Regions from separate parts of the Aureimonas sp. D3 genome, predicted to be linked through region 1. Evidence: predicted binding sites of a transcription regulator. Region 1 holds the regulator's gene; the other holds the start of a gene.

Region 1 (9,748 bases):
TGAGCGTTCAGACCATCATGCCGAACCTGCTTCTTCCGCTCGGAAACTTGACCAATGTGGCGGTTGTGGCCAATCACGAAGCCGCCATCGACCGGGCCGAAATCGCTGCCGTTCGTCTTGGCCTTCTCGATATCGGTCAGGCCGTCGTTGCCTCCCAAGACCGCATCATCGCACTCGAGGGAATCGAAGGTACACGGGAGCTGCTGCTTCGCGTCGCGGATTTGCGAAGTCGAAAGCGGATCGGCCGCGGGGAGGCTTGCGTCCTGTTCAAAGCGTTCAAGCCACAGCAGGATATGCGCTTCGACCTCCCCAGTATCGGCGTCGAAACCATCGCTCAAGCCGAGGCGGCGGGCATTGCCGGCATCGCCATGACGGCCAAACGATCGCTGCTCATTGAGCCACAGAAGGTAGCGGACGCTGCGCAGACCGCCGGCCTCTTCGTTCTGGGGGTGCAAGACATGGAAGACGGTCGGCTATGAAGATAGCCTTCGTGCTCGGCGAGGAATCGGCTGACCGCATCGGAAGCGAGGTGGCTCGAGCCTTGCGCACGCGATTGGGCCCATCGCTGCAACTCGTGGGGCTGGGCGGTAAAGCTCTCGAGAAGGAAGGTCTCGAAAGCCTTTTCGATGTCGAGGAACTTTCGATCATCGGTGTCGGGGCCATCCTGGCTCGCCTGCCGCGACTTCTATTCCGGCTTCGACAGACGGTCGAGTTCCTTGTGGCGGAGAAGCCAGACGCGATCATCACGATCGACAGCTTCACGTTCACCAATCGCGTCGCCATCCGAGTTCGAAAGCGCTGGCCAGAGGCCACCATCGTCAACGTCGTGCCGCCGGCGATCTGGGCTTACAAGCCGGGCCGGGCGCAGGCCCTCGGCCAAGCTGTCGATCATGTTGCGAGCTTGTTTCCCTTCGAGCCTCGTTATCTCGCGGAGCACGGTGGTCCGCCGGCGACCTATGTCGGCCATCCGCTTCTCGACCACCCTGGCTTGGACGAGATTCTGGAGCGCGAACGCTTCTCAGGGATGCGCCTGCCCTCCGAGCCAGCGCATCTCCTTATCCTGCCAGGCTCGAGGCGCGGCGAGATCCATCGTTTGATGGATGATTTCGGGCGGACCTATCAGCTGCTCCATGAGCGGATGCCCGGTCTGCGCGCGAGTCTTCCAGTTGTGCCACGGGTCAGAAATCTGATCGAGCAACGGCTTGGGAGTTGGCCTGTCCGCCCCGAGCTCCTCGATGGCAACGAGGCGAAATGGGCGGCTTTCGGGACAGCTGACGCGGCTTTGGCGGCCAGTGGCACCGTGTCGCTCGAACTCGCCCTAGCAGGGGTTCCTATGGTCCTGGCGTATAGGCTGGACCCCGTGTCCTATCTGCTGCGCCATCTCGTCACCGGTTGGACGGCGGCGTTGCCGAACTTTCTGGCAGGCCACCCGCTGGTACCCGAACATTTTCATGAATTCGTTCGCCCGGAAGCGCTCGCCCGACGGCTGGAACGGCTGATGAAGCCGACGCCTGAGCGGGCTGCACAACTCGATGGGCTAAGGCAAATTCGCGAGGTGATGAGGGTCGAACATCCGCCCGCCCAGACCATCGCCGATCTTATTGTTCGCGAGATCGAAACCCGCAAGACCGGCAAAAAAACAGGCGCCTGAAGCGCCTGTTTCCGTATCTAATCCTTCGATCAGCGATCGCCGACCGAAAGGTAGTCGCGCTGGGGCGCACCCGTGTAGAGCTGACGTGGGCGGCCGATGCGCTGATGCGGATCCTCAATCATTTCCTTCCACTGCGCGATCCAGCCGACCGTGCGCGCAACAGCGAACAGAACGGTGAACATCGTGGTCGGGAAGCCGAGCGCCTTCAGCGTGATGCCCGAATAGAAATCGACGTTCGGGTAGAGCTTCTTCTCGATGAAATACTCGTCATGCAACGCGATATGCTCGAGTTCCATGGCGACTTCGAGCAGCGGATCGTCCTTGATGCCGAGTTCGTTCAGAACTTCGTGGCATGTCTGCTGCATGATCTTGGCGCGCGGATCGTAATTCTTGTAGACCCGGTGACCGAAGCCCATGAGGCGGAACGGATCGTTCTTGTCTTTCGCGCGAGCGATGAACTCGGGAATGCGATCCTTGGAGCCGATCTCCGCCAGCATGTTGAGCGCGGCTTCGTTGGCGCCGCCGTGAGCGGGGCCCCAAAGGCAGGCGATGCCAGCTGCGATACAGGCGAACGGATTGGCCCCCGACGAGCCGGCAAGACGAACCGTCGAGGTCGATGCGTTCTGCTCGTGGTCGGCATGCAGAATGAAGATGCGGTCCATCGCTTTCGCGAGAACCGGGTTGATCTGATACGGCTCGCAGGGAACCGCGAAGCACATGTGAAGGAAGTTTTCCGCGTAGGACAGATCGTTGCGCGGATAAACGAATGGCTGGCCGATATGGTACTTGTAGGCCATGGCGGCGAGCGTCGGGGTCTTCGCGATCATGCGGATCGACGCGACCATCCGCTGATGCGGATCGGTGATGTCGGTGGAGTCGTGATAGAAAGCGGAGAGAGCGCCAACCGAACCGACCATGACGGCCATCGGATGCGCGTCGCGGCGGAAGCCCGTGTAGAAGCGGGACATCTGCTCGTGCACCATGGTGTGGCGCGTCACGTGGTAGACGAAGTCGGCTCGCTCGCTCGCGGTCGGCAGTTCGCCGTAGAGAAGGAGATAGCAAGTCTCCAGGAAGTCACCGCGTTCCGCGAGCTGATCGATCGGATAGCCGCGATGCAGAAGCACGCCTTCGTCACCATCGATATAGGTGATCTTCGACTCGCAGGACGCCGTCGAAGTGAAGCCCGGATCGTAAGTGAACAGGCCCGTGTTCTTATAGAGGGACGCGATGTCGACCACATCGGGTCCGATGGTTCCTGATCGGAGCGTCAGCTCCGCGCTCTTGTCTCCAAGGGCCAGTTTCGCCGATTGATTCATGCGTTACCCCTTCTGCACGAGCTCAGGCGCCCATGGCCGCTCCTGCGGCGAACGCCAGCTTCGTGCGAATGCGTATCGGAAAGGTGGTTAAGGAACAAGTTTCTGGAGGAAAGCATTTTTGCGCCGCAACACCCGCTCCAGCTCGACGTCGAACGTCCACGCCTTCGAAGAGGCCTCGCGAAGACGAACGATTCAGTTCGCCCTCGCGTCAAAAGCGGTTTGAAAGAGGAGCTTCGGCGTTCATCTCTTTCGAAGGCAGGCCTTTAGCGCCCTGTTGTAGTCGCCTTACGCCGACACCTGGTCCTGAAGTCGTCCGAGCGTTTCCTCACGCCCGAGGACGGCCAGGACGTCATACACGCCCGGGGATGTGGAACGCCCTGTGAGTGCGGCACGAAGCGGCTGGGCGATCTTCCCGAGTTTCAGTCCCGACGATTCGGCGAATCCCTTGATCGCGACTTCCAAGGGGGCGGCGGACCAGTCGGTCACCTCCCTCAGGACTGGCAAGAGATCGCGCAGGATATCGCGCCCGCCGTTGGTGAGAATGTCGGCCGCCTTTTCATCCAGCGAAAGCGGCCGCTGGGCAAAGAGATAGGCCGAGCTTTCGGTCAATTCGACCAGCGTCTTGGCTCGCTCCTTCAGCCCAGCCATGGCCGCGCCGAGCCGCGCGCGAACGGTCGCATCGTCATGCTGACGAAGAATATCGCCATTCGGCAGGTGGTCGCGTTCCACCATCAGGGTTTCCACGAGATCATCGTCGGACGAGCCGCGAATCCAATGGCCGTTGATCGCATCCAGCTTGGCGAAATCGAAGCGAGCTGCGCCTTTGTTGATGTCGACCGTATCGAACCACGAGATCATGTTCTCGATCGACATCACCTCGTCGTCGCCATGGCTCCAGCCGAGGCGCACGAGATAATTGAGAAGCGCTTTCGGCAGGTAGCCCATCCCGCGATAGGCATCGACACCCAAGGCACCGTGCCGCTTCGAGAGCTTGGCGCCGTCCGCACCATGAATGAGCGGGATATGCGCCATGACGGGCACGTCCCAGCCCATCGCCTGATAGATCAAGGTCTGACGTCCGGCATTCGTCAGGTGATCGTCGCCTCGAATGATGTGCGTCACACCCATATCGTGATCATCGACGACGACGGCGTGCATATAGGTGGGGGTGCCATCCGAGCGGAGCAGGATGAAATCATCCAGATCCTTGTTTGGAAAACGAACGTCTCCCTGAACCACATCGCGAACCAAAGTCTCGCCCTCTTGCGGCGCCTTGATGCGGATCACAGGAGCAACGCCGGCAGGGGCTTCCGAGGGGTCGCGGTCGCGCCAGCGGCCATCGTAGCGCGGTGGGCGCTTTTCAGCTTTCGCCTTCTCGCGCATCTCATCAAGCTCGGCGGGGGAAGCGTAACAATAATAAGCCTTGCCAGCGGCGACCAGTTCTTCCGCCACCTCGCGATGCCGGGCAGCGCGCGCAAACTGCGACACAGGCTCACCATCGGCTTTCAGGCCGAGCCAGTCGAGACCTTCGATGATCGCCTGAACCGCCGCGTCCGTGGAGCGCTCGCGGTCCGTATCCTCGATCCGCAGCAGCATCGTGCCACCCATGCGCCGGGCATAGAGCCAGTTGAACAGGGCCGTTCTCGCGCCGCCGATGTGAAGGAAGCCTGTCGGCGAGGGGGCGAAACGTGTCACCACGCGGTCGGTCATTCGTCTGCCTTTGAAAGCGGGGCGCGACCTCGCCGCAGGCCCCGGTTGGGATGCGCCTGACCGGACAGACCGGGCTGCGCTTTCGTGCTTCGGTGTGTAACATACACCTAGAAGGACTCAAGGCGGAGCGCCCGTGCCGGCTACAACGCCTGATGCACCGATGCCATCGACATCGGATCTGCGGATCGACAAGCCGGGTGAGCGCTCCGAGCAGAGATGGGGGCGCAGCCGCAATTCTTTGTTGCGCCTGAAATCCTGGCTGGCCGATCAAATCCAGATCGAGCAAGAGCAGCGCTCGTCTTTCGCGTTCCTTCCGATCGGGACCATGCTGGCGATCGGTTTGATCTATGGATGCGGCTGGCGCCCCTTTGTCTGGCTCGCGCCCGCCCTTCTTGCGCTGTGCTGGCTTGCTTCGAGGCTCTCCGAGGCTAAACCTTTCAGGCGGTCGCTGCTTCTCCTGCCTCTTGGCTTCGGTTTGGGGCTGGGTGCGGGATGGGTGGAACTGACCACGACACGAACGGTCATGTTGTCCGGGAATGCCACGACACGCATCATCGGCGTGGTGACTCTGCGGGAACAGAACGATCGCGGGCGCTATCGATACACGATCGATGTCGAGCGAACGGAGCGGCCGACCCTTTCGCGTCCGCCGCAACGCGTTCGCGTTCTCGTGTCGAGCCGACACGAGCCCTTGCCCATCGGGGCCCGCTACTCCGGGCTCGTGCGGCTAAGTCCGCCAGCAGGACCAGCTTTTCCCGGCGCTTATGATTTTGCCTTCACGCCGTTTTTCGATGGTACGAGCGCGTTCGGCTATTCCTTGGGCCCTCCCAAGGTCTCCGAAGAGGAGGAGGCGGTACCCAGCGGCCTGATGGGCCAAGTCGCAAGCCTTCGTCTCGCGATCGGCGAACGCATTCGGGCTGTTCTCCCTGACGAACGAGGAGCCGTCGCAGCGGCCTTGATCAATGGCGAACGGGCCGGCATCCCCAAGGACATCGAAGACGCGCTCCGTGCGACGGGTCTTGCCCATGTCCTCTCGATTTCCGGGTTCCACATGGCACTGGTCGCGGGCATGACCATGGTCGTTGTGCGAGGCGCGGCTGCCGCTTTTCCGGCCATCGCCCTTCGATGGCAGACGAGGAAGATCGGCGCGGTCCTGGCCTTGGGGGTCACCGGCTTTTACTTCCTACTAGCTGGAGACAATGCCGCCACCGAACGCTCCTTCATCATGATCGCCATCATGCTGGGCGCGGTTCTGGTGGATCGACCTGCACTGACAATCCGCAACGTCGGTATGGCAGCGATGGCGGTGATGTTGATCTCTCCGCACGCCTTGATGACCGCTACGTTCCAAATGTCCTTCGCAGCAACCGCCGCTCTGGTGGGTGCATACGGCGCATACTCTCGCTGGTCGAACCAGTCCGACGGTAAGGCAAGCGATCACGCTCGCTTTCGAACACTCGCACTTTTGCTTCTCGGCGCGTTTCTGTCATCCCTGATCGCGGGTGCGGCGACCGCACCCTATGCCGTCTATCATTTTCAGCGGGCCGCTCCATTCGGCCTCGTGGCCAATGTTCTGGCGACGCCGATCTTTTCGTTCTGGATCATGCCGCTCGCTCTGGCTTCGGTCTGCCTGATGCCCTTTGGTTGGGAAAGCATGGCGTTGCATCCCATCGGTTGGGGGCTGGACGTCGTATTCTGGCTGGCGAAACGCCTGGCTGAAGAATTACCGGACTACGCCGTGGGCCAGATCGGCCTCGCAAGCCTTCTCAGCCTCACTATGGCTTTACTCGTCCTGTCATTTTGCCAGAGCGCGATGCGCTGGCTCTTCGTTTTGCCATTGACGCTCGGCTGGGTCTTGATCCCACCGACCAATCGACCCGAGCTTCTGATTGCGGAGGATGCTCGGGATATCGCGGTGATCGGCCAGGATGGATCGACCATTGATCTGCGCAAGCGGCCCAATCGCTTCATCCACGATCAATGGCAACGCGCATTTCAACTTCGATTGCCACCGTCTCGTACCCCTCGGAAGCAGTTCGAGTGTTCAGGCGATATCTGCCGCGCGACATCGCGGTCAGGCCTCCGCATCGCATGGAGCGACAAACTGGAACGTATGGGAGAGCTTTGCGACAGTGCCGACATCGCCGTGATGGCGCGAGCGCCCCGCATGACGTCGTGCCGTTCCGGCGCGAAGCTCGTCACGCTTCGCACTCTCCGGCAGACCGGCGCTCTTTTGCTTCCCTCCGCAAACGGAGCGCAATGGACCCTTCAACCCTCGATCGCTCAGCCCTTCAACGAATGGAACGTGCATCGATCGGCCCCATGGCCGGAAAGCGAAAGGCGAAACCAGCGCTCCGAACCCGGGCAGGTCGGGTTACCTCATCGTTCTAGTGATAGCGCCGAATGAGCCCGACAAGACGCCCTTGAACCTTGACCCGGCCCGCTTCCAAAACACGCGTCTCATAGGCAGGATTGGCGGCTTCCAATTCCACGACGGAGCCTCGCCGACGAAAGCGCTTGAGCGTCGCCTCTTCGTCGTCGATCAGAGCCACGACGATCTCGCCCGCTGTCGCCGTCTCAGAACGCTGGATCAGAACCGTGTCTCCGTCCAGAATGCCCGCATCGACCATCGAATCGCCTTTGACGTCCAGGGCGTAGTGTTCACCGGAGCCGAACATCTCGACCGGGAGGGCGATGGACCGGCTGTTTTGTTGGATCGCAGAAATGGGAACGCCTGCAGCAATGCGTCCCATGACCGGTACGGGCATCGAATCATTGGCCGGTTCCGCTCTCGCCAGGACCGGCTCGATTCCGGCACGCTTCGGAAGAGGGATCACTTGCCGCGAGATCGACGCTTCCGACGCCGTCGGTACCGCCAAACCGCCGTTCGAATCCTTGCCACTCAGGGAGTCCGGCAGGCGCAGGACTTCCAAAGCCCGAGCCCGATTGGGGAGACGCCGGATAAAGCCCCGTTCCTCCAAGGCGGTGATGAGACGATGGATTCCCGATTTGGATTTCAGATCCAAAGCCTCCTTCATCTCGTCGAAGGAGGGAGGAATTCCGACCGATTGCAAACGGTCATGAATGAAGAGAAGCAATTCATGCTGCTTGCGGGTCAACATCGCGCGAATCCGGACAAAACAAAACCTGAACAAACCCTATATGTTCTGTTTGTGTTCTGCAAGGAACTCCATCACGTCAATCGAACGAACTCGCAGGTTTCTCCCGGCTGGGCGGCGGCGGCATGAGGGGGACGAACCAAAAGGGCATCGGCGGTCGCGAAGACACTCAGAAGCGACGAGTCCTGCCGAGCAAGCGGCATGAGGACCGTTCGTCCGTCGTCGTCTTGTTCGATCGTTGCGCGCATGAAGTCCGCCCGATGGTCATTCTCGAGAACGGCCGCACCGAGTGTTCCGGTTTCGTATCGGGGGCGAGACGGGCGCCCGGCGAGACGTTCCACGAGCGGCCGAAGAAACAATTCCGCCGTTACGAGGCTCGACGCCGGGTTGCCGGGCAGGCCCAGGAATCGCATCGCCTCATGGCGACCTGCCATCAGAGGTTTTCCCGGTCGCATGGCGACCTTCCAGAAATCCAGTTCGACACCGCACTCCCGCAGGACCGGCGCAACAAGATCATGATCACCGACCGAAGCTCCGCCGATGGTCACGAAAACGTCGATTCCCTCGGCTCTGGCATTCTCGAAAACCCGTCGCAAGGCTGCTCGATCGTCGGGGACGATGCCATAGGAGATGGCGTCGCCACCCGCCGCTTCCACGATCGCTGCAATACCGAAACCGTTTGACGCGACGATCTGCGAGGGACCAGGGCGCGTGCCAGGCCAGACCAGTTCGCTGCCCGTCATGACGATCGCGACCCGGGGGCGAGCGCGCACGGGCACAAAATCGTATCCGGCGCTTGCCGCGAGAGCGATGGAAGCAGGGCGCAAAACGGCTCCATCAGCCAGAACGGGCTTACCTGCTTGGAAGTCATTGCCGGCAGGGCGGATATGGCGCCCCGGCTGCACAGGCTCCAGCACGATGACAGTCGAAGGGTCGGGACGTTCGGTGTTTTCCTGGATTACGACGGCATCTGCCCCTGCGGGTACAGGAGCACCGGTAAAGATCCGTACGGCCTGATTTGCCGAGACCGTCCCTTCAAAGGCTGCGCCGGCAGCCGCTTCGCCAATAACGCGAAGTTCCGTTGCCGCAGAGCGCAGATCGTCGGCACGAACGGCGTATCCATCCATGGCGGAGGCATCGAAGGCCGGTTGCGTCAGCCGAGCCACGAGATCGCCCGCCAGACGCCGACCGGCCAGAGCGTCGAGCCCGACCTGCTCGATACGCCGAACGGGTTCGGCGTCCGTCAGCAACCTCGCCAAAGCCTCTTCGACTGGAAGGAGGCTCACTCGGCGCTCCACGCACCCGATCGGCCGCCAGCTTTTTCCAACAACCGGATAGCGCTGATGGTCATGCTGCGGTCCACCGCCTTCGCCATATCGTAGATCGTGAGGCAAGCCACCGAAACGGCCGTCAACGCCTCCATCTCGATTCCGGTCTTGCCACTGACGCGGCAAGTCGCGGTGACGCGAATGCCGGGAAGAGCCGGTTCGAAGTCCAGTTCGACCGACACCTTCTCCAACATCAGGGGATGGCAGAGAGGGATCAGATCATGGGTTCTCTTTGCGCCCATGATCCCGGCGATCCGCGCGATCGCCATGACATCGCCCTTCTTGAGGCTGCCTTCTCGAATCAGATCGAGCGTTTCGGCCTTCATCAGCACGAGCCCTTCGGCGCGGGCCGTTCGGATCGTTTCGGCCTTCTCGCCGACATCCACCATATGGGCGGAGCCATCGGCGGCGAGATGCGTCAAGGATGGTTCGCTCATGCGCTATGAGCCTGTCCGCCAAACAGCAACCTGCGCGTCGCCGCCTCGACATCGTCCTGCCGCATCAGGCTCTCGCCCACGAGGAAGGTCCGAATGCCGGACGCGGCCAGCCGAACGCAGTCCTCATGACCATTGATCGCGCTTTCACCGACGACGATCCGGTCAGCGGGAACGATGCGCGCCAGTC
Region 2 (9,748 bases), on a different contig from region 1:
TCAAGATGTTCGACACGGCCGGCCTTCGGCGGCGCGCCCGCGTTCAGGAAAAGCTCGAGAAGCTGTCGGTCGCCGACGCGCTGCGAGCCATGCGTTTTGCCGAAGTCGTGATCGTCGTGTTCGACGTGACCATTCCCTTCGAGAAGCAGGATCTGTCGATCGCCGACCTGATCGCGCGCGAAGGCCGCGCGCCGGTTCTGGCCTTCAACAAATGGGACCTCGTGGAGGATCGTCAGGCGGTTCTGGCCGACCTGCGCGAAAAGACCGATCGGCTCCTGCCGCAGATGCGCGGCGTCAAGGCCGTGACCGTGTCGGGCGAAACCGGCGACGGGCTGGACCGCCTGATGAAGGCCGTCGCGGAAACGCACGAGATCTGGAACAAGCGTGTCTCCACCGCGAAGCTCAACCAGTGGCTGGAGCGAATGGTGTCCCATCATCCGCCTCCGGCCGTGGCGGGGCGCCGCGTGAACATCAAATACATCACGCAGGTGAAGACCCGGCCGCCGACCTTCGTTCTCTCGACATCGCGTCCCGAGGCCGTCGGCACCGCCTATCTTCGCTACCTCATCAACGGGTTGCGCGAACAGTTCGGTCTGACCGGCATTCCGATTCGCATGACCATGCGCAAGTCGGATAATCCTTACGCGCATAAGGCGAAGAAGTTCTGAGGGCCGCTCGACGTTAAAAGGGCAGAGGGCGTTGGTAAGGCGCTCTCTGCTCCCTCATGTCCGCCATTAACCACTCACTAAGGTTAATAGGAGATTGTCGGTTATCCCTGAAACCTTCGGGAAACCGACGATGGCCCCTGACGTCCGATCGCGCAAGCGTCGCCTCGCGCCTGCTGCACGCCGCCGCTTGGCTTTGCGCCGCGTGGTCGCGTCGTCAGTGCTGAGCCTCGCCTTCGCGCCGATCTTTCCTTCGCTCGCCCTATCGCCGACGCCCGCGCCGCTGGGCGATCTGGCTGCTTTGGTGTCGCCCGTTCCCGTGCCGGCCGCCCTGGCTCATGCGTTGGCTGTCCTGCCGCCGTCCGGCTCTGGCGATGCGCTCTATGTTCAGGACCCCAACCGCCGCATGGTCGCGGACAAGGGCGGGCGCGTCGCCGCCGCGCCCCTGCCGCCCGTGCAGCCCAAATTTGCCGCCGGCCAGATCGGCAGCGTCACCAGCCTTCTGCGGCCCGGTCTTGCAAAGGGGGACGAAACGATCCGCGAAGCGCTGGCGAAGCTGCCGGCCGATATGGCCCCGATTCAGATCGCCGCGAGCTTCGCCGCGCCGGCCTCGCTCAAGCGGGGAGGGCAGGGGAGCGGAGGAAAGGGCGAGCGCGCCAACGTGGCGCTGGCTGCGCTTGCCGCGCCCGCACGAAACAGCCCTGCCTCCGTTTCGTCCGCGGCCGCCTATGCGGGAACGGATCGCCCCGCTTTGGCCAGCCTGTTCGACGCCGTTCTCGGACCTTCGCGCGGCTTTGTCCCGCCCAAGGGCGAGAACGACCATTCCTGGGTGGCGACGCCGCTGCCGGCCTCCGCCACCACGCCCTCCGAACAGACCTGTCTGGCGACGGCGATCTATTTCGAAGCGCGCGGCGAAACCGAGAAGGGGCAGGCCGCCGTTGCGCAGGTTGTACTCAACCGGGTCCGCAATCCGGCCTATCCCAAGACGATCTGCGGCGTCGTGTATCAGAATCAGGACTGGTTCGGTCGCTGCCAGTTTTCCTTCGCCTGCGATGGGGTGAAGGACATCATCTGGAACAAGCCCGCCTACGCGCTGGCCGAGCGAATCGCTCGCCAGACGACGAACGGCGAAATCTGGCTCCCCGAAGTGGGCTCGGCCACGCATTACCACGCAACCTACGTCCACCCGCGCTGGGCAAAGACGATGGAGAAGGTCGACAAGATCGGCCTTCACATCTTCTACCGGACCTTCGGTGGGGGCTGGCGCTAGCCAGCCCTCTTCGTTTCAGCGTGAGAATGCTTATGTTCGAGAGACGCGCGCCGGGAAGCTCGGCGAACACGCAAACTTGAACCGCCTTCGTTTCGCCACTTCCGGGAGGAAACGATGCGCCCTGTGGAACCGATGTCGATGAGCGATCCCCATTCCCGAAGCGACGCGGAACTGGCCGCAGATCACCGCAAGCTGCAGGAGCGGATCGCCAAGCTAAAGGCGGCGACCGCTGAAGAGCCCGTGCCCGAACAGGGCCAGGCGAGCATGCAGGGCATGGCGAAAGGCCTGAAGATCGCCAGCGAATTCATTGCCGGCATCATGGTCGGCGGGGCGATCGGATACGGGATCGATCGATTTTTCGGCACCACGCCGTTTGGGCTCATCATCTTCCTGATGCTGGGCTTTGCGGCCGGTGTTCTCAACGTGGTTCGCTCGGCACAGGGCGAAACAGGGCCTCGTCCCGGAGCCTGAACGAGAGATCGTTCGGAAAGGACGGGTGCAATTCGACGTCAGGGAGTTGCGAAGCGCGGAACGGGACGCTATGGCAGTGGCGCTCTCAAAGGGCTCCGCATTAAGAGGACCAGACGTTTTGGCGAACGATCCGCTTCACCAGTTCCAGATTTCTCGGCTCGTTCCGATCGAGATCGGCGGCCTTGATCTGTCGTTCACCAACTCGTCGCTGTTCATGGTGGCGACCGTCGCCGTCGCGACCGGCTTCCTGTATTGGTCGACGCGTGGTCGCGGTCTCGTTCCGAACCGGGCCCAGTCGGTCTCCGAACTCTCCTACGAGTTCATCGCGAAGATGCTGCGCGACGCCACCGGCTCGCACGGAATGCAGTTCTTCCCCTTCGTGTTCTCGCTGTTCCTGTTCATCCTGACGGCCAACCTGATCGGGATGTTCCCCTATTTCTTCACCGTCACCAGCCATCTGATCGTGACCTTCGCCCTGGCGTTGCTCGTGATCGGAACTGTCGTCGTCTACGGCATTCGCCATAACGGCCTCGGCTGGTTCAAGGTCTTCGTGCCGTCGGGCGTTCCGGGCGCCGTTTTGCCCTTCGTGGTGCTGATCGAGGTCATCTCGTTCCTGTCGCGCCCGATCTCGCTCTCGGTTCGTCTCTTCGCCAACATGCTGGCGGGGCACATCACGCTCAAGGTCTTCGCCGGTTTCGTGGTTTCCATGGGAAGCCTCGGTGCGGTCGGCGTCGTCGGCGCACTTCTGCCGATGCTGATGACGGTCGGCATCACCGCGCTCGAATTCCTTGTCGCCTTCCTGCAGGCTTACGTCTTCGCGATCCTGACCTGCATGTACCTCAACGACGCGGTTCACGTTCACCACTGACCGCTCCGTCCTTTCGCGGTCGCTCAGGCCTGCGAATCCTACCCCCGCACGATCCAACCAAAGGAGTTCTCCATGGACGCGGAAGCTGCACGTTACATCGGCGCTGGTCTCGCTTGCTTCGGCATGGCCGGCACCGCTCTCGCGCTCGGCAACATCTTCTCGAGCTTCCTCTCGGGTGCCCTGCGCAACCCGTCGGCTGCTGATGGCCAGTTCGGCCGTCTCGTGTTCGGCTTCGCCGTGACGGAAGCTCTCGGCATTTTCTCGCTCCTGATCGCGCTCCTGCTGCTCTTCGTCTAAGCACGCGCTTCAAGGGATTGTGCAGCCGGCCGCCCCTGCTGGGGCGGCCGGACCCGTATCATCGGAGTCCGACATGTTCGTCACTCAGGCATTAGCCCAGGTCCAATCCCCAGATGCAGGTCCGACCCTGATGGAAACCCCCGTTCCGCCGACCGGCGAAGCGATCGCAGTCGATCCCGGCCACCACGAGGAAGCCGGCTTCCCGCCGATGAATCCCGAATTCTTCGCGTCCCAGATCCTCTGGCTCGCGATCACGTTCGGCGTGTTCTACTACGTCATCTCGAAGACGATCGTGCCGCGCATCTCCACCGTTCTGGAGAATCGCCGCGACCGGATCGCCCTGGATCTCCAGGCCGCCGAGCGTATGCAGGCCGACGCCGACGAGGCGCAGGCCGCCTATGAGCAGGAACTCGCGTCCGCTCGCAAGAATTCCACGCGCATTGCGACCGAGGCCCGCGACACGGCTCGCGCCGACGCCGATGCGCAGCGCAAGACGATCGAGGCCGATCTCGATTCCCGTTTGAGCGCGGCTCAGGCACGCATCGAAGAGGTGAAGGTCCGCGCTCTCGCCGAGGTCGATACGATCGCGGAAGACGCCGCCGAGGCGATCCTGACCGATCTGGCCGGCCTGAACGTGTCTCGCGAGGACGTCGCGCGCGCCGTCCGTTCCGTTCGTTCCTAAGAGGGCGTCGTCATGGCTTTCGACAATACGTTCTGGGCTCTTGTCGGCCTGATCCTGTTCCTCGCGCTCGTCATGTATCTGGGCGCGCCGGCGATGATGACGAAGGCGCTCGACAAGCGCGCCGCGCAGATCCGCAATGAGATCGACGAAGCACGCCAGCTCAAGGAAGAGGCCAAGCAGCAGCTTGCCGAATACCAGCGCCGCCGCCGCGAGGCCGAGGCCGAGGCGCAGGACATCCTCGCCATGGCGCAGCGCGAAGCCGACGCCATCGTCAACGAAGCCCGCGTCAAGAGCGAAGAGTATGTCGCTCGTCGCACGCAGGTCGCCGAGCAGAAGATCGCCCAGGCGGAAGCCGAAGCCGTTTCCGAGGTTCGTGCCCGCGCCGTCAACATCGCGATCGACGCCGCCACCCAGCTGATGGTGGAACGCAACGTCGCCGCCGACCCCCGCGTCATCGACCAGTCGATCGCGGAAGTCCGCCGCCGTCTCAACTGACGCTGTCCGCACAGATCGAAAGACTCCAAAGGTCGGCGCGAGCCGGCCTTTTTTATTGCGGTCACCTTGCGGCGCGGCTCGGATGGGCAAGCCGTTCCCTAAAGGCCGGATCGATATTGCAGGATGCCGCGAAGCGTTTCGTATTACAGAAGCGCTCGGACGGGGCCGAAGGTTCTACGATGATGCGGCCCTGGGCCGTGGACTTTGAGCGCTTCGACATGAGCGGCCGTGGGGTAGCCCATATGCTGGCGAAACCCGTAGCGCGGGTCGGCGGTGCAAAGCTCCGTCATGATCCGATCTCGCGTCACCTTGGCGACGATGGAGGCAGCCGCAATGGAAAGGCACAGCGCATCCCCACCGATCAGAGCTGTGGCGGGCACCGGGCAGCCCACGGGAATGTCCCGCCCGTCCACCAGAACATGGTTCGGCTTGTTGGCGAGCGCCGAGATTGCGCGGCGCATGGCGAGGAACGTCGCTTGCCGAATGTTCACGTGGTCGATCTCGGCGGCGCTGGCCGTCCCGATGCCGACTTCGGCATCCGCGAGAATGGCTTCGAACAGTTCTTCGCGCTGCCTGGCGCCGAGCTTCTTGGAATCGTCGAGACCAGCCGGGATGCGATCGGGCCTCAGAACCACGGCCGCCGCGACGACGGGGCCGGCCAGAGGGCCGCGACCGGCCTCGTCCACGCCGGCGATCCGGCCACCACCACCCTGATGCCACGCGGCTTCGCGCGAGAAGTCAGGGCCTGGCGGCTTGGTGCGCGCCGGGCGAGGGGAGGATAGGGAGGGAGAATCGGAGGAACGGCGAGCCATGGTGCGGCGAGACTCGCTCATTCTCCGATTCTCCTCAAGCTCGCGAACCAAGGTGCGGATGGTGCACGAGCGATCCGGCGTCGGGGACGTACGCCGGAAAATGGGCTCTGGCTTCAAGGCCGTTCCGGATGCACCGGCGCGCCGATGGGGATTGAAGCTCTGGCGCGGTCTGCTGTCGCCGAGCGGTTGGCGTAGGACGCCGGCCCCCGCGAATGCTCAGACGGGCCTAAGCCTTAAAGCAAGGACAGTTGAACACCGGCACCCTTCGGCGCCTTGAACAGATCGGTGCGTAGCTGGGTGCGTTCGAGATTGAGATGGAAGCGACGCGCGGCCATCTCGAACCGATGCTTGATCTGCGTGGCATAGGGACCGCCGCCGGTCATCCGCTTGCCCCATTCGGGATCGTAATCCTTACCGCCGCGCATGGAGCGCAACAGAGACAAGACGTGGCGATACCTGTCGGGATAGTGCTGAAGCAGCCAATCCTTGAAGAGGGGCGCGACCTCCAGCGGCAGGCGCAGAAGCACATAGCCGACTTCCCGCGCCCCGGCCTCCGAAGCGGCTTCCAGCAGCCGCTCGATCTCCGAATCCGTCAGGCCCGGAATAATGGGCGCGGTCATCACCATGGTGGGAATGCCGGCCTTGGTCAGCTCACGCACGGCTTCCAGCCGCTTTGTGGGTGTCGCCGCGCGAGGCTCCATGGTGCGGGCCAGACGCCGATCCAGCGTCGTGATCGATACGGCCACCTTGGCCAGTCCCTTTGCGGCCATGCGCGAGAGGATGTCGAGATCGCGCAGCACGAGCGCTGACTTGGTGACAATGCCGACCGGATGGTTGGCCGCCTCCAACACTTCCAGCATCTGCCGCATGATCCGGCGTTCGCGCTCGATCGGCTGATAAGGATCGGTGTTGGTGCCGATGGCGATCGGCCGGACCTCGTAGCCGGTCTTGGCGATCTCTTCTTCCAGAAGTTCCGCCGCGTTCGGCTTGGCGAAGAGCTTGGTCTCGAAATCAAGCCCCGGCGACAGGCCGACATAGCTGTGCGTCGGCCGCGCGAAGCAGTAGATGCAGCCGTGCTCGCAGCCGCGATAGGGGTTTACCGAGCGGTCGAAGGAGATGTCGGGCGAGGAATTGCGCGTGATGACGCTGCGCGCCATCTCGGTCTGCACTTCGGTCTTGAGGCTCGGCAACTCGTCCAGCGAGGACCAGCCGTCATCGAAGGCCGAGCGCGCGAAGGGCTCGAAACGTCCTGTCGGGTTCAGGCCCGCCGCGCGGCCGCGCCGACGCTCGAACCCGATGCGCAGACCGGACTGAGCCACCACATGCTGGGCCATGTCGATGCCGTCGCGCTGCGAGAAGGCGATGCGATCGGCGGTGTTGATCTCGTGCATGGGACAACCTTCCGTCCGGTTGTTCGCGTTGTGACCATAGTCCTATTCATCATTTGAGAACATTTCAAGAACAAACTTTGCGGCCTCTGAATCGCTGGTCACGCCCGCGCGTGTCGGCTATGGCGATGAGCCATGCTGAGCGTTCTGGTTTTCGATGCCGATGAGCCGATGGACCTGACCATCACCCTATCTTCCCTCGTGGCGGGTGTGGTGGAGGGCGTGCTGCGCGAGGTTGTCGTGGTGGAGCCGCAGGGCGAAGCCGCGCTGAAGGTGGCCGACCATGCGGGATGCTCGGTCCTCTCCCGCGCGGAGTTGGGCCATACTCCGCTGGCTCTGAAGGGGGATTGGCTGATCCTGATGCGCGCGGGCGACCGCCTGCCCGCCAACTGGCCCGAGCGGGCCGCCCGCCACGGCGAGGATCAGTCACGAGCCAAGGGGCCGCGGGGCGGACGCTTCGTTCTGCCCACGCGCGAGGCGAGGGGATGGCGTCGATGGCTAGCGCCGCGTCAAAGCGCTTATCTCGTGCCGAAAGCCCATGCGATGTCGCGCCTCTCGGCGGGCGCCCCTTGGCAGGGCGTTGCCAAAGGCATCGGCCTCGACCGTTTGGCCGATCGCGAGGGCTAAGCGGACGCGCCGCCCTTGCGCCGCAGGTGCTCGTCCAGACGCGGCATGATTTCCACGAAATTGCAGGGCTTGTGCCGATAGTCGAGCTGGGCTTTCAGAATATGGTCCCAGGCGTCGCGGCAGGCGCCGGGGGAGCCCGGCAGCACGAAGACGAACGTGGCGTTCACCACGCCGCCCGTCGCACGGGACTGGATGGTCGAGACGCCGATCTTCTCGAAGGAGACACGGTGGAACACGGCGGAGAACCCGTCCATCCGCTTTTCGAAAATAGGCTCCAGCGCCTCGGGCGTCACGTCGCGGCCGGTGAAGCCGGTTCCCCCGGTGGTGATCACCACATCCACCTGCGTGTCGCGCGACCAGCCGAGAACCGTGTCGCGGATGGCGTCGCGATCATCGGGTACGATGGCGCGGGCGGCGAGGCGATGGCCGGCCTCCTCCAGCCGGGCCACCAACGTGTCGCCCGACTTGTCGTCCGCGAGGGTTCGCGTGTCGGAGACGGTGAGAATGGCGATGCCGAGCGGAAGGAATTCTCGGTCCGGCGATGTCATCACGCCTCCCCCATCGGCTGGATTTCGGTGGCCGCGACCCACCAATGCGGCTGGCGCGTTCGCAGCCTCGTCGCCGCCGCATCCGCCTGGCTTGTATTTTCGAACAGAGCGAAGACCGTGGCCCCCGAGCCGGACATGCGCTGAAACGCCGCGCCTTCATCTGCCAGCGCGCGGGACACGGCGGCGATCTCGGGCACGATGCGCAGGGCCGGCGCTTCCAGATCGTTTCGCGTGTCTCGGAGGTAGGAGACGAGCTGCTCGAGATCGGCGAAGCCGCCCGCCGGCAGCGCGGGCAGGGGGGGATTGTCGCGCCTCTCCAAGCCGGAGAAAGCCGCCGGCGTCGAGACCGGCGCGCCGCAATTCACCAAGACCATGGCAAACCCGCCGAGGCGCGCGACCGGGGCCGAGACTTCGCCGATGCCGCGCACGCGGGCCGCACGGCCGGCCCAGCACATGGGCACATCGGCCCCGAGGCTGAGACACTCCGCCGACAGCCTGTCCGCCAGCACGGGATTGGCATCGGCGATCCAGCGCAGAAGCGCCGCCGCGTCTGCCGAGCCGCCACCGATGCCGGAGGAAAGCGGCAGGTTCTTCTGGAGATGGATGTGAACAGGGGGGAGATCGATCCCGTCGCGCGCGGCCAACGAGCGTGCCAGATCCAGCGCGCGCAGAACGAGATTGCCGCGATCGAGCGGCAGGCCGGCGGCAAAAGGGCCCTCGATCGTCAGCTGATCTTGATCGGCCGGGGTGATGGTCAGATGATCGCCGTCCCGTGCGAAGACCACGAGACTGTCGAGATCATGATAGCCGTTCTCGCGCCGCCCGGTGACATGCAGCGCGAGATTGACCTTGGCGGGGGCCGAGACCGCTCCGCCAAGAGCGGCGCGGTCAGCTGCGAGCGCGTCCACGCCCCCGCTCAGTTCGGCTGCGTGGCCGCCGGGGCCTCGTTGGCTGCGCGCTGGGCGGCGGGCGGTTCGTTGGCGGAGGCCGGCGACACGGCGTCGAGGCCCTCGGCGAGCTTGCGCTTGATCGTATCGACCTGCGCCTGCTCGGGCTTGGGCTCGCCCGTGAGGGCACGGTTCCATTGGAACTTGGCCTCGCGGGTGCGCCCGACGCGCCAATAGGCGTCGCCCAGATGGTCGTTGATGGTCGGATCGGCCGGGGTCAGGAGAATGGCCCGCTCCAGCTGCTCCACCGCGTCGGGATAGCGGCCGAGGCGGTAATAGGCCCAGCCGAGCGAGTCGATGATATAGCCGTCGTTGGGGCGCAGATCGACGGCGGTGCGGATCATGTTCAGCCCCTCGTCGAGGTTCTTGTTCATGTCCACCCAGCTATAGCCGAGATAGTTCAGCACCTGTGGCTGGTCGGGCGAAAGCTCCAGCGCCTTCTTGAAGTCCGGCTCGGCCTTGTCCCATTCCTTCAGACGCTCATAGGCGATGCCGCGCTGGTAATAGATGTTCCAGAGATTGGGTGCGTCCTTGGGGGCCAGTTCCAGCGCGCGGTCGAGAAGCTTCACCGCCTCGCCATAGGACTTGTCGGCGGCCAGCACGTCGGCAAAGGCCAGATGCGCCTGAAGGTCGTTGGGATAGTCCTTCACGGCCTTGCGCAGATGATCCTTGGCCTGA

Evidence for each region. The regulator LexA, encoded in region 1, represses DNA repair genes until DNA is damaged. The targets are predictions, from matches to a motif close to TGTTCNNNNTGTGTTCNG.
Region 2: a site for LexA is predicted at 7,007-7,024, ahead of AUL36_RS01780 (PA0069 family radical SAM protein). Genes of this name have one in related genera too.

The regions. Positions count from the first base shown of each region.
Region 1 covers NZ_BBWM01000035.1:28,553-38,300, forward strand. Annotated here, with positions in the region: gene AUL36_RS10175 (LpxI family protein) at 1-479, shown strand, start outside; gene lpxB (lipid-A-disaccharide synthase) at 476-1,651, shown strand; gene gltA (citrate synthase) at 1,681-2,967, opposite strand; gene gltX (glutamate--tRNA ligase) at 3,253-4,677, opposite strand; gene AUL36_RS10195 (ComEC/Rec2 family competence protein) at 4,811-7,084, shown strand; gene lexA (transcriptional repressor LexA) at 7,065-7,799, opposite strand; gene AUL36_RS10205 (molybdopterin molybdotransferase MoeA) at 7,871-9,082, opposite strand; gene moaC (cyclic pyranopterin monophosphate synthase MoaC) at 9,079-9,561, opposite strand; gene trpC (indole-3-glycerol phosphate synthase TrpC) at 9,558-9,748, opposite strand, start outside.
Region 2 covers NZ_BBWM01000003.1:103,824-113,571, reverse strand. Annotated here, with positions in the region: gene der (ribosome biogenesis GTPase Der) at 1-668, shown strand, start outside; gene AUL36_RS01815 (cell wall hydrolase) at 799-1,935, shown strand; gene AUL36_RS01810 (AtpZ/AtpI family protein) at 2,068-2,406, shown strand; gene AUL36_RS01805 (F0F1 ATP synthase subunit A) at 2,525-3,274, shown strand; gene AUL36_RS01800 (F0F1 ATP synthase subunit C) at 3,347-3,571, shown strand; gene AUL36_RS01795 (F0F1 ATP synthase subunit B) at 3,645-4,253, shown strand; gene AUL36_RS01790 (F0F1 ATP synthase subunit B family protein) at 4,266-4,748, shown strand; gene AUL36_RS01785 (ribonuclease HII) at 4,892-5,581, opposite strand; gene AUL36_RS01780 (PA0069 family radical SAM protein) at 5,794-6,951, opposite strand; gene AUL36_RS01775 (hypothetical protein) at 7,084-7,575, shown strand; gene moaB (molybdenum cofactor biosynthesis protein B) at 7,572-8,123, opposite strand; gene AUL36_RS01765 (4-(cytidine 5'-diphospho)-2-C-methyl-D-erythritol kinase) at 8,123-9,031, opposite strand; gene AUL36_RS01760 (tetratricopeptide repeat protein) at 9,040-9,748, opposite strand, start outside.